One region of the Streptomyces sp. BBFR25 genome, then DNA from elsewhere that is predicted to be linked to it. Evidence: riboswitches for the same ligand, from Rfam matches in the RefSeq annotation. Region 1 holds a riboswitch; the other holds the start of a gene.
The links. A riboswitch is a leader RNA that binds a small molecule or an ion and turns the genes downstream of it on or off. The one in region 1 is predicted to bind cobalamin.

Region 1 (4,397 bases):
CCGTCGAACTCCGGGATCGCGACCTGCATCGCCGCGTCCATCGGGGAGAGCGCGGCGTCGGATGCCTCCCAGGCGGCCCGGGAGGAGGTGAGGCAGAGCCCTTGCAGCACCGGCACGTTCAGGTCGGCCAGGGCCCCGATGTCCCAGGCCTCCTCGTCACCGCCCGCCGAGGCCTGCGAGGCGTGTGTGCCGCCCGCCGCCAGGACGGTGGCGACCAGGGCGTCGGTCCGGCCCAGCAGCTCGTACAGCCCGGGGTCCGCGCCGCGCAGCGAACCGCAGTACACGGGCAGCGCGTTGGCGCCGCGCGCCTCGATCGCGTCGCACAGCGTGTCGACGAAGGCGGTGTTGCCGCTCAGCTGGTGGGCGCGGTAGAAGAGCACACCGACCGTCGGGCGGCCCTCGGTGAAGGCCCGGGAGCCGTGGACGCCGTACTCCGGCATCTTCCGCGGCTCGTCGAAGCCCTCGCCGGTCAGCAGCACCGTGTCCGACAGGAACCGGGCGAGCTGGGTGAGGTTGTCGGGGCCGCCCTCGACGAGGTAGCGCAGCGCCTGCGCCACCACCCCGGCCGGGACCGACGACTCGGCCATCAGCTCCGCGTCCGGCACGCTCTCGCCGCCGAGCAGGACGGTCGGGACACCGGCGGCCTTCAGCGCGGCCAGCCCGTCCTCCCAGGCGCGCTTGCCGCCGAGCAGGCGCACGACGGCGAGGTCCGCGCCCTCGACCAGGCCCGGCAGCTCCTCCGTCACGTCGACCCGGGTCGGGTTGCCGATCCGGTAGGCGGCGTCCGACGCGCGGGCCGCCAGCAGGTCCGTGTCGGCGGTCGACAACAACAACACTGTGCTCATGCGGGCGCTCCCGGTGGAATGAAGGGCAGTCCTTGCGGCGCGCCGGACTCGATGAGCCGCCACAGCGCGTCGGTGTCCGCGTGGTGTTCGATCAGGTCGCCGAGCCGGTCGAGCTGCTCCTCGCGCAGCGCGGCGAACGAGGTGTCGGGGGCCGGTACGAAGCGGCGGCCCGCGGCGGCGGCCACCTCGCGCAGGAACGCCCGCCGGAAGCCGTCCGACTCCAGCGAGCCGTGCCAGTGGGTGCCCCAGGTCTGTCCGACCCGGCAGCCGTCCAGGAAGGGGCTGCCGCCCGTCACTTCGGCGACCCCGTGGTGGATCTCGTACCCCTCGACGCGCTCGCCGAGGGCCTCGCCCACCGGCCGGGTGAGGGTCTTCTCGCGGGCGAACCGCACCCGCACGGGCAGCAGTCCGAGGCCGTCCACGTGCCCGGCGCGCGACTCGACCTCGTCCTCGATGTGCTCCCCGAGGAGCTGGAAGCCGCCGCAGACGCCGAGCACGGGCCGCCCCTCGGCGACCCTGCGCACGATCGCCTCCGCGAGCCCCCGCTCCCGCAGCCACTGAAGCGCCCGCACCGTCCCGCGGGTCCCCGGCACGATCACCAGGTCGGCGTCGGCCAGTTCCTCCGGCCGGTCCACGAACCGCACCACGACACCGGGTTCGGCGGCCAGCGCGTCCACGTCCGTGAAGTTGGACATCAGCGGCACCGCGCAGACCGCGACCCGCAGCACGTCCTCGCCCACCGGCGGCGCGACGACCGACTCCCGCACGGTCCCGCGCAGGGAGACGCGCAGCCCGTCCTCCTCGTCGATGCCGAGCCCGTGTTGGAAGGGCAGGACGCCGTACGTGTGCCGCCCGGTGAGCCCGTGCAGCATCTCCAGCCCCGGCTCCAGCAGCGACACGTCGCCGCGGAACTTGTTCACCAGGAACCCGGCGACCAGCGCCTGGTCCTCGGGCGCGAGGAGCGCCACCGTCCCGAAGAACGAGGCGAAGACCCCGCCCCGGTCGATGTCGCCCACCACCAGCACGGGCAGCCCGGCGCCCCGGGCGATCCCCATGTTGACGATGTCGGTGCGGCGCAGGTTGATCTCGGCCGGGCTGCCCGCCCCCTCGCAGATCACCGCGTCGTAGGAGGCGCGGAGTTCGGCCAGCGAGTCGAGCACCGTGCCGAGCAGCCGCTCCTGGCGCCCGCCGTGGTAGCCGCGGGCGCTCATCTCGCCGACCGGCCTGCCGAGCAGGACGACCTGGCTGCTGCGCTCCCCGCCGGGCTTGAGCAGCACGGGATTCATGTGCGCGGTCGGCTCCACCCGGCAGGCCTGGGCCTGCATGGCCTGCGCCCGCCCGATCTCCGCGCCCTCGCGGGTCACGAAGGAGTTCAGCGACATGTTCTGCGCCTTGAAGGGCGCCACCTTCACGCCCTGCCGCACCAGCCAGCGGCAGATCCCGGCGGTGACGACGCTCTTGCCGGCGTCGGAGGTGGTACCGGCGACGAGCAGACCACCGTTCATGACGTACGTCCCTTCCTGACGATGCCGCGCGCGAGCAGCCGTGCGCCCGCGCACACGCCCAGCGCCAGCCAGCTCACGCGCCGGGACAGCCGTACCGCCCGGTCGATGTCGCCGGAACCGGCCCGTACGGGGCGCCCGGCGGCGCCGTTGAGGACGGGCCGGTGCTCGACCCGCCCGCCGTAGGAGAGCGTCCCGCCGAGCCGCACGCCCAGGGCGCCGGCGAACGAGGCCTCCACGGGCCCCGCGTTGGGGCTCGGGTGCCGTGCGGCGTCCGCGCGCCAGGCCCGCACCGCGCCCCGCGGGTCGCCCCCGGCCACGGTGGCCAGTACGGCGGTCAGGCGGGCGCCCGGCCAGCCCGCGAGGTCGTCCAGGCGGGCCGAGGCCCAGCCGTAGCGGCGGTACCTGGGCGACTTGTGGCCGACCATGGCGTCCAGCGTGTTGGCGGCCCGGAAGCCGAGCAGCCCGGGCACCCCCGCCACGGCGCCCCACACCAGGGCGCCCACCACCGCGTCCGAGGTGTTCTCGGCGACGGACTCCACGACGGCCCTGGCGATGCCGTCGGCGTCCAGCGCCCGCGGGTCCCGCCCGCACAGGTGCGGCAGCCGCGCCCGGGCGGCCTCGACGTCACCGGCCTCCAGGGCCCGGCCGATCGCGGCGGCCTCGCGGGCGAGCGAGGTGCCGCCGACGACGGCCCAGGTGGCCGCGCCGGTCAGGACGACGCGGGCGGCGGGGGAGCGGTGCACGGCATGGGAGGCGGCCAGCCCGAGGGCGGCGGCGCCACCGGCGCACACGGCGGTGTGCAGGGCGCCCCAGCCCCGGTGGTCCCGCCACAGCACCTGTTCCACGGCGCCCGCGGCACGGCCGAACGCGGCGACCGGGTGTCCGCGGCGCGGATCGCCGAGGAGGAGGTCGCCGAGGAGGCCGGCGGCGGCGCCGTACGCGAAGACGCGTCCGGCACGCACGGGTTCAGCCGGTCACAGGGTCGGGGAAGCACCTGGCACTGGGCGTCGGGCGGTGGCGGCAGCCGGGCATCGCGTCATGTCCTCACTCAGGGTGTCCACGCCCTGGTTCGAAGAGTCCGGCGGTGAGAGTTCCTGGCTCCCGGGGGTTTCCTGATCCCCGGTCACAGTGGCGGGACCGCGCCGGATTCGCACCGGGCTTCCTCTCCTGCCGCCGTAGATGGCCCCGGAAGTCCACCACGGCCCGCGAACACCCGTCAACCTGGCGTTGACCTGCGACGGGGGAGTGTGCGAAGGCCCACACACGAGTGGTGTGCGCCGGCACGCGAAGGGGCGGGGCGCGGAACGGTTCGAGTCCGTTCCGCGCCCCGCCCCGGCGCGTGCGCCCGTGAACGGGCGGATTTCAGGCGGTGGCCGAGCGGCGCGGTCAGGCGACGATCAGATAGATCCCGTACGCCACCGCCGCCGTGCAGGCCGCGAAGCACGCGTACGCGCCGGTGACCGCGAGGGCCGCGGAGCCGCCCTCGGCGGCGGCCCGCTCCTGGCGGGAGAGGCCGACGATGCCGAGGGTGAACAGGCCCACCAGGGCCACCGTGACCACGAGGCTGACGCCGAAGACGGAGCCGAGAGCTGCCCAGTCGATGCTCATGGAGGTTCGCTTCCTTCGTACCCGGGCTGCGGGTTCAGACGGTGGTGGCGGCCGAGGGGGCCTTGGGGTCGGACGTGGTGGCGGCGGCCGGGAGGGTGGCCGACAGCTCCTCGGCCACGCCCGTCGGGGGCGGCGACACGGCGGCCATCGCCGTGGTGACCACACCGGCCGGCTCGGGCTGCTGGGCGCCCACCACGTCGCCGTCGACGACGTTGGTGTGGTCGACGACCTCGCGGCGGGAGATCCGCCAGATCGCGAAGCTGGAGGCGACCAGGAACACCGCGACGAGGGCCGTGCCCCAGTCGCCGAGGCGGCAGACCCACTCGGCGAGCGCGGCGACCAGGGCCGCGGCGGGCAGCGTCAGGCCCCAGGCGACGAACATCCGGGTGGCCGTGGACCAGCGGACCACGCCGCCCTTGCGGCCGAGGCCCGCGCCCAT
Region 2 (4,397 bases), 3.4 Mb from region 1:
CCCGCAGCATGTCGGTGACCTGCTCCCGGAGCTGGTCGTCGAACAGCTCCGGCTCCTCCTTGCGCACGGTGTCGACGACGTCGAACGCGAAGGACATGTGCATGGTCTCGTCCCGGAACACCCAGTTGGTGCCGGTGGCCAGGCCGTGCAGCAGGCCCCGGCTGCGGAACCAGTAGACGTAGGCGAAGGCGCCGTAGAAGAACAGGCCCTCGATGCACGCCGCGAAGCAGATCAGGTTCAGCAGGAAACGGCGGCGGTCGGCCTTGGTCTCCAGGCGGTCGATCGACTCGACCGAGTCCATCCACCTGAAGCAGAACTCGGCCTTCTCCCGGATGGACGGGATGTTCTCCACGGCCGCGAAGGCCGCGGCGCGGTCCTCCGGGTCGGGCAGGTAGGTGTCCAGCAGCGTCAGGTAGAACTGGACGTGGACGGCCTCCTCGAAGAGCTGGCGGCTCAGGTACAGCCGCGCCTCGGGGGAGTTGATGTGCTTGTAGAGGGTCAGCACCAGGTTGTTCGCGACGATCGAGTCGCCGGTGGCGAAGAAGGCCACCAGCCGGCCGATCAGGTGCTGCTCCATGGGGCTGAGCTTCGCGAGGTCGGCGACGTCCGAGTGGAGGTCGACCTCCTCCACGTGCCAGGTGTTCTTGATGGCGTCCCGGTAGCGCTCGTAGAAGTCCGGGTAGCGCATGGGGCGCAGGGTCAGCTCGAAGCCCGGGTCGAGCAGGTTCTTGGTGGTGGCGTTCGCGGGGGTCTCGGTGGTCATTACTGGCAGGCCTCGCAGGACTCGGGGTTTTCCAGGGAGCAGGCGACCGCTTCGGGGTCCGGGGCCGCCTGGACGGCGGCGGTGGCGGCTCGGGCCGCGGCGCGGGCGATCCGGGTCGCCGGGCGCGAGCGCAGGTAGTACGTGGTCTTCAGGCCCTGCTTCCAGGCGTACGCGTACATCGAGGAGAGCTTCCCGATGGTCGGCGTCTCCAGGAACAGGTTCAGCGACTGGGCCTGGTCGAGGTACGGGGTGCGGGCGGCGGCCATGTCGATCAGGCCGCGCTGCGGGATCTCCCAGGCGGTGCGGTACAGCGCGCGCACGTCCTCGGGGATCCAGGAGAAGCCCTGCACCGAGCCGTTCGCCTCGCGCAGCGCCTCACGGGTGCGGGCGTCCCACACGCCGAGCCGCTTGAGGTCGTCCACCAGATACGAGTTGACCTGGAGGAACTCCCCGGACAGCGTCTCGCGCTTGAAGAGGTTGGACACCTGCGGCTCGATGCACTCGTAGACACCGGCGATGGAGGCGATGGTCGCGGTCGGCGCGATGGCCAGGAGCAGGGAGTTGCGCAGCCCGGTCGTCGCCATCCGCGTGCGCAGCGCGGCCCAGCGCTCCGGCCAGGCGGGCGTCACGTCGTAGTGGTCCGGGTGCAGTACCCCCTGGGCCGTACGGGTCTTCTCCCAGGCCGGGGCGGGGCCGCCGCGTTCGGCGAGGTCGGCGGAGGTCTCGTAGGCGGCGAGCATGATCCGCTCGGCGATCCGGGTGGACAGGGCCTTCGCCTCGGGGGAGTCGAAGGGCAGGCGGAGCTGGAAGAAGACGTCCTGGAGGCCCATCGCGCCGAGGCCGACCGGACGCCAGCGGGCGTTGGAGCGGGCCGCCTGCTCGGTCGGGTAGAAGTTGATGTCGACGACCCGGTCCAGGAAGGTGACGGCGGTGCGGACGGTGGCGTCCAGGCGCGCCCAGTCCATGTCGCCGCTCGCGGGGTCGGCGAAGGCGCCGAGGTTGACCGAGCCCAGGTTGCAGACCGCCGTCTCCCCGTCGTCGGTGACCTCCAGGATCTCCGTGCAGAGGTTGGAGGAGTGGACGACGTGGCCGGGGGTCGCGGTCTGGTTCGCGGTGCGGTTGGCGGTGTCCTTGAAGGTCATCCAGCCGTTGCCGGTCTGCGCGAGGGTGCGCATCATGCGGCCGTACAGCTCACGGGCGGGCAGCGACTTGCGGGCGAGCCCCGCTTCCTCGGCCCTGCGGTAGGCCGCGTCGAACTCCTCGCCCCACAGGTCGGTCAGCTCCGGCACGTCGGCGGGGGAGAACAGCGACCAGGTCCCGTCGGCGTCCACCCGGCGCATGAACTCGTCCGGGACCCAGTGCGCGAGGTTCAGGTTGTGCGTACGGCGGGCGTCCTCGCCGGTGTTGTCCCGCAGCTCCAGGAACTCCTCGACGTCCGCGTGCCAGGTCTCCAGGTAGACCGCCGCGGCGCCCTTGCGGCGGCCGCCCTGGTTCACGGCGGCGACCGAGGCGTCCAGCGTCTTCAGGAACGGGACGATGCCGTTGGAGTGTCCGTTGGTGCCGCGGATCAGCGAACCCCGGGCGCGGACGCGGGAGTAGGCGATGCCGATGCCGCCGGCGTGCTTGGAGAGGCGGGCGACCTGGTGGAGGCGGTCGTAGAGGGAGTCCAGCTCGTCCTTGGGGGAGTCCAGGAGGTAGCAGGACGACATCTGGGCGTGCCGGGTGCCGGAGTTGAAGAGGGTGGGGGAGGAGGGGAGGTAGTCCAGGCGGCTCATCAGGCCGTACAGGGCGGCGACCTCGTCCACCGCGCGGTCCGTGTCGTCCTCGGCGAGTCCGGCGGCGACCCGCAGCAGGAAGTGCTGGGGCGTCTCGACGGGCTTGCGGGTGATGGGGTGCCGGAGCAGGTAGCGGCTGTAGAGGGTGCGCAGCCCGAAGTAGCCGAAGCGGTCGTCGGCGTCCGGGTCGATCAGCGCGTCCAGGCGGGCCGCGTGCAGCCGGACGAACGCGGCGGTGCGGTCGGCGATCAGGCCCTCGCGGTGGCCGGTGGCGACCGAGTCGGTGAAGGCGGCGACGCCCTGGGAGGCGGCCTCGGCGCGGATGCCGATGGTCAGCAGCCGGGCGGCCAGCCGGGAGTAGACCGGGTCCTCGGAGATCAGACCGGCCGCCGCCTCCGTGGCCAGCTCGCGCAGCTCGGCCTCGTCGGCATGGGCGGACCGGCCCCGCAGCGCGGCGGCGGCCACCCGGCCGGGGTCGGCGCCCTGGAGGTCGGCGGTCAGCCCGGTCAGGGTCCGCAGCAGGGCGGCACCGGGTCCGTCGGGTTCCCCGGTCGCCGTCACCGGGGTCGCTGAAGCCGGATCGGCTGGCGCGATGGTCACGTGGAGCACTCCCTCGCTCGGCACGGGGCCTGGCGGAGGGCAGGGGGCTCACGAGCGCGCACGGCGTCGCGTCCACCGGCCCATTCCACGAGGCCCGGACGTCATGGCACCCGGGCCAAGGCGGCCGGGCGCACTGTCGGCAGGTCCTCGGACTGGACAGGCGTGCGCGCACGTGAAGACGTACGGATGCACGCAAGTACACCGTTGCGGGACAGTTCCGGATTCGCACCGGATTCCCCTGCGGCGACAGCGAGCACGAGCATACATCTTGTGCCGGGTGACGCGAGCACCCCCAGATGTTGTGTCCGGACGGCGCGTCAGGTGTCGCTCTGGGCTGGCGTCAGAGCGTCAGCCCGTAGGCGAGCAGCATGATGTCGTCCAGCTCCGGCAGGGGGTTCCAGTCGCGGGCGGGGGTGCGGCAAAAGCCCAGGCGTTCGTAGAGGCGGTGGGCGGTGTGCATGGCGCGCTGGGTCGACAGCACGACGCCCGCGCAGTCCGGCACGGACCGGGCGCGGTCGACGCAGGCCCGCACGAGGGCCTCGCCGGCCCCGCGGCCGCGTGCCTCGCGGGCGACGGCGAGCATGCGTATCTCGGCCTCGCCGGGACGCGCGATGTCCGCCATGGGGCCGCCGGACGGCACGAAGGTCACGCCGCCGAGCACCTGGGCGCCCGCCGCGGCGACCAGCACCTCGGCGGCCGCGGCCCGCTTGGCCACGTCGCGCAGCTCCTCCAGGTAGGAGTCGCTCGCCCCGAAGTCGAGGAGGTTGTCGCCCAAGTAGGCCTGCGCGGTGATCTCGCCGAGGGTGTCGTACTCCTCGGCGCTCGCCCGCCGGATCACGAAGTCCATGACGCCGAGTGTGCCCGACGGGTACGACAACGGGCCGCCGGATTTCTCCGACGGCCCGCTGACGTGGCGCCGCTAGTGCGAGCTGCCCGCCGTGGCCGGCGGCAGTTCCACCTGGACGCCGGGGTCGCCGGCGTCCGCCGTGTAGTCGCTCGGCTTGGTCTCGTCGACGCCGTCGGGCGCCTTGGCCGCCCTCAGGACGAAGGTCAGGACCACGGTGACCAGGACGTTCAGCACGAAGGCGGTGAGACCGATGTAGCCGATCTCGCCGATGCCGGGGATCTCGTCGGAGGAGCCGCCGAAGTGCTTCTGGGTCGGCGAGGCGACACCGTAGGCGGCGACCGTGCCGTAGACCATGCCGACCGCCCAGCCGCCGAGCAGCGCCCAGCGGTGGAACCAGCGGGTGAACAGGCCG

Region 2: another riboswitch for cobalamin. It lies ahead of ACGH52_RS25645 (ribonucleoside-diphosphate reductase subunit alpha); the one in region 1 lies ahead of ACGH52_RS09740 (cobalamin biosynthesis protein).

Annotation. Positions count from the first base shown of each region.
Region 1 is NZ_CP172447.1:2,144,055-2,148,451, reverse strand. Features, by position in the region: gene cobN (cobaltochelatase subunit CobN) at 1-845, opposite strand, end outside; gene ACGH52_RS09745 (cobyric acid synthase) at 842-2,350, opposite strand; gene ACGH52_RS09740 (cobalamin biosynthesis protein) at 2,347-3,312, opposite strand; cobalamin riboswitch at 3,418-3,564, opposite strand; gene ACGH52_RS09735 (hypothetical protein) at 3,737-3,958, opposite strand; gene pitH (low-affinity phosphate transporter PitH) at 3,993-4,397, opposite strand, start outside.
Region 2 is NZ_CP172447.1:5,592,719-5,597,115, forward strand. Features, by position in the region: gene ACGH52_RS25640 (ribonucleotide-diphosphate reductase subunit beta) at 1-763, opposite strand, end outside; gene ACGH52_RS25645 (ribonucleoside-diphosphate reductase subunit alpha) at 763-3,138, opposite strand; cobalamin riboswitch at 3,259-3,418, opposite strand; gene ACGH52_RS25650 (GNAT family N-acetyltransferase) at 3,479-3,985, opposite strand; gene mctP (monocarboxylate uptake permease MctP) at 4,058-4,397, opposite strand, start outside.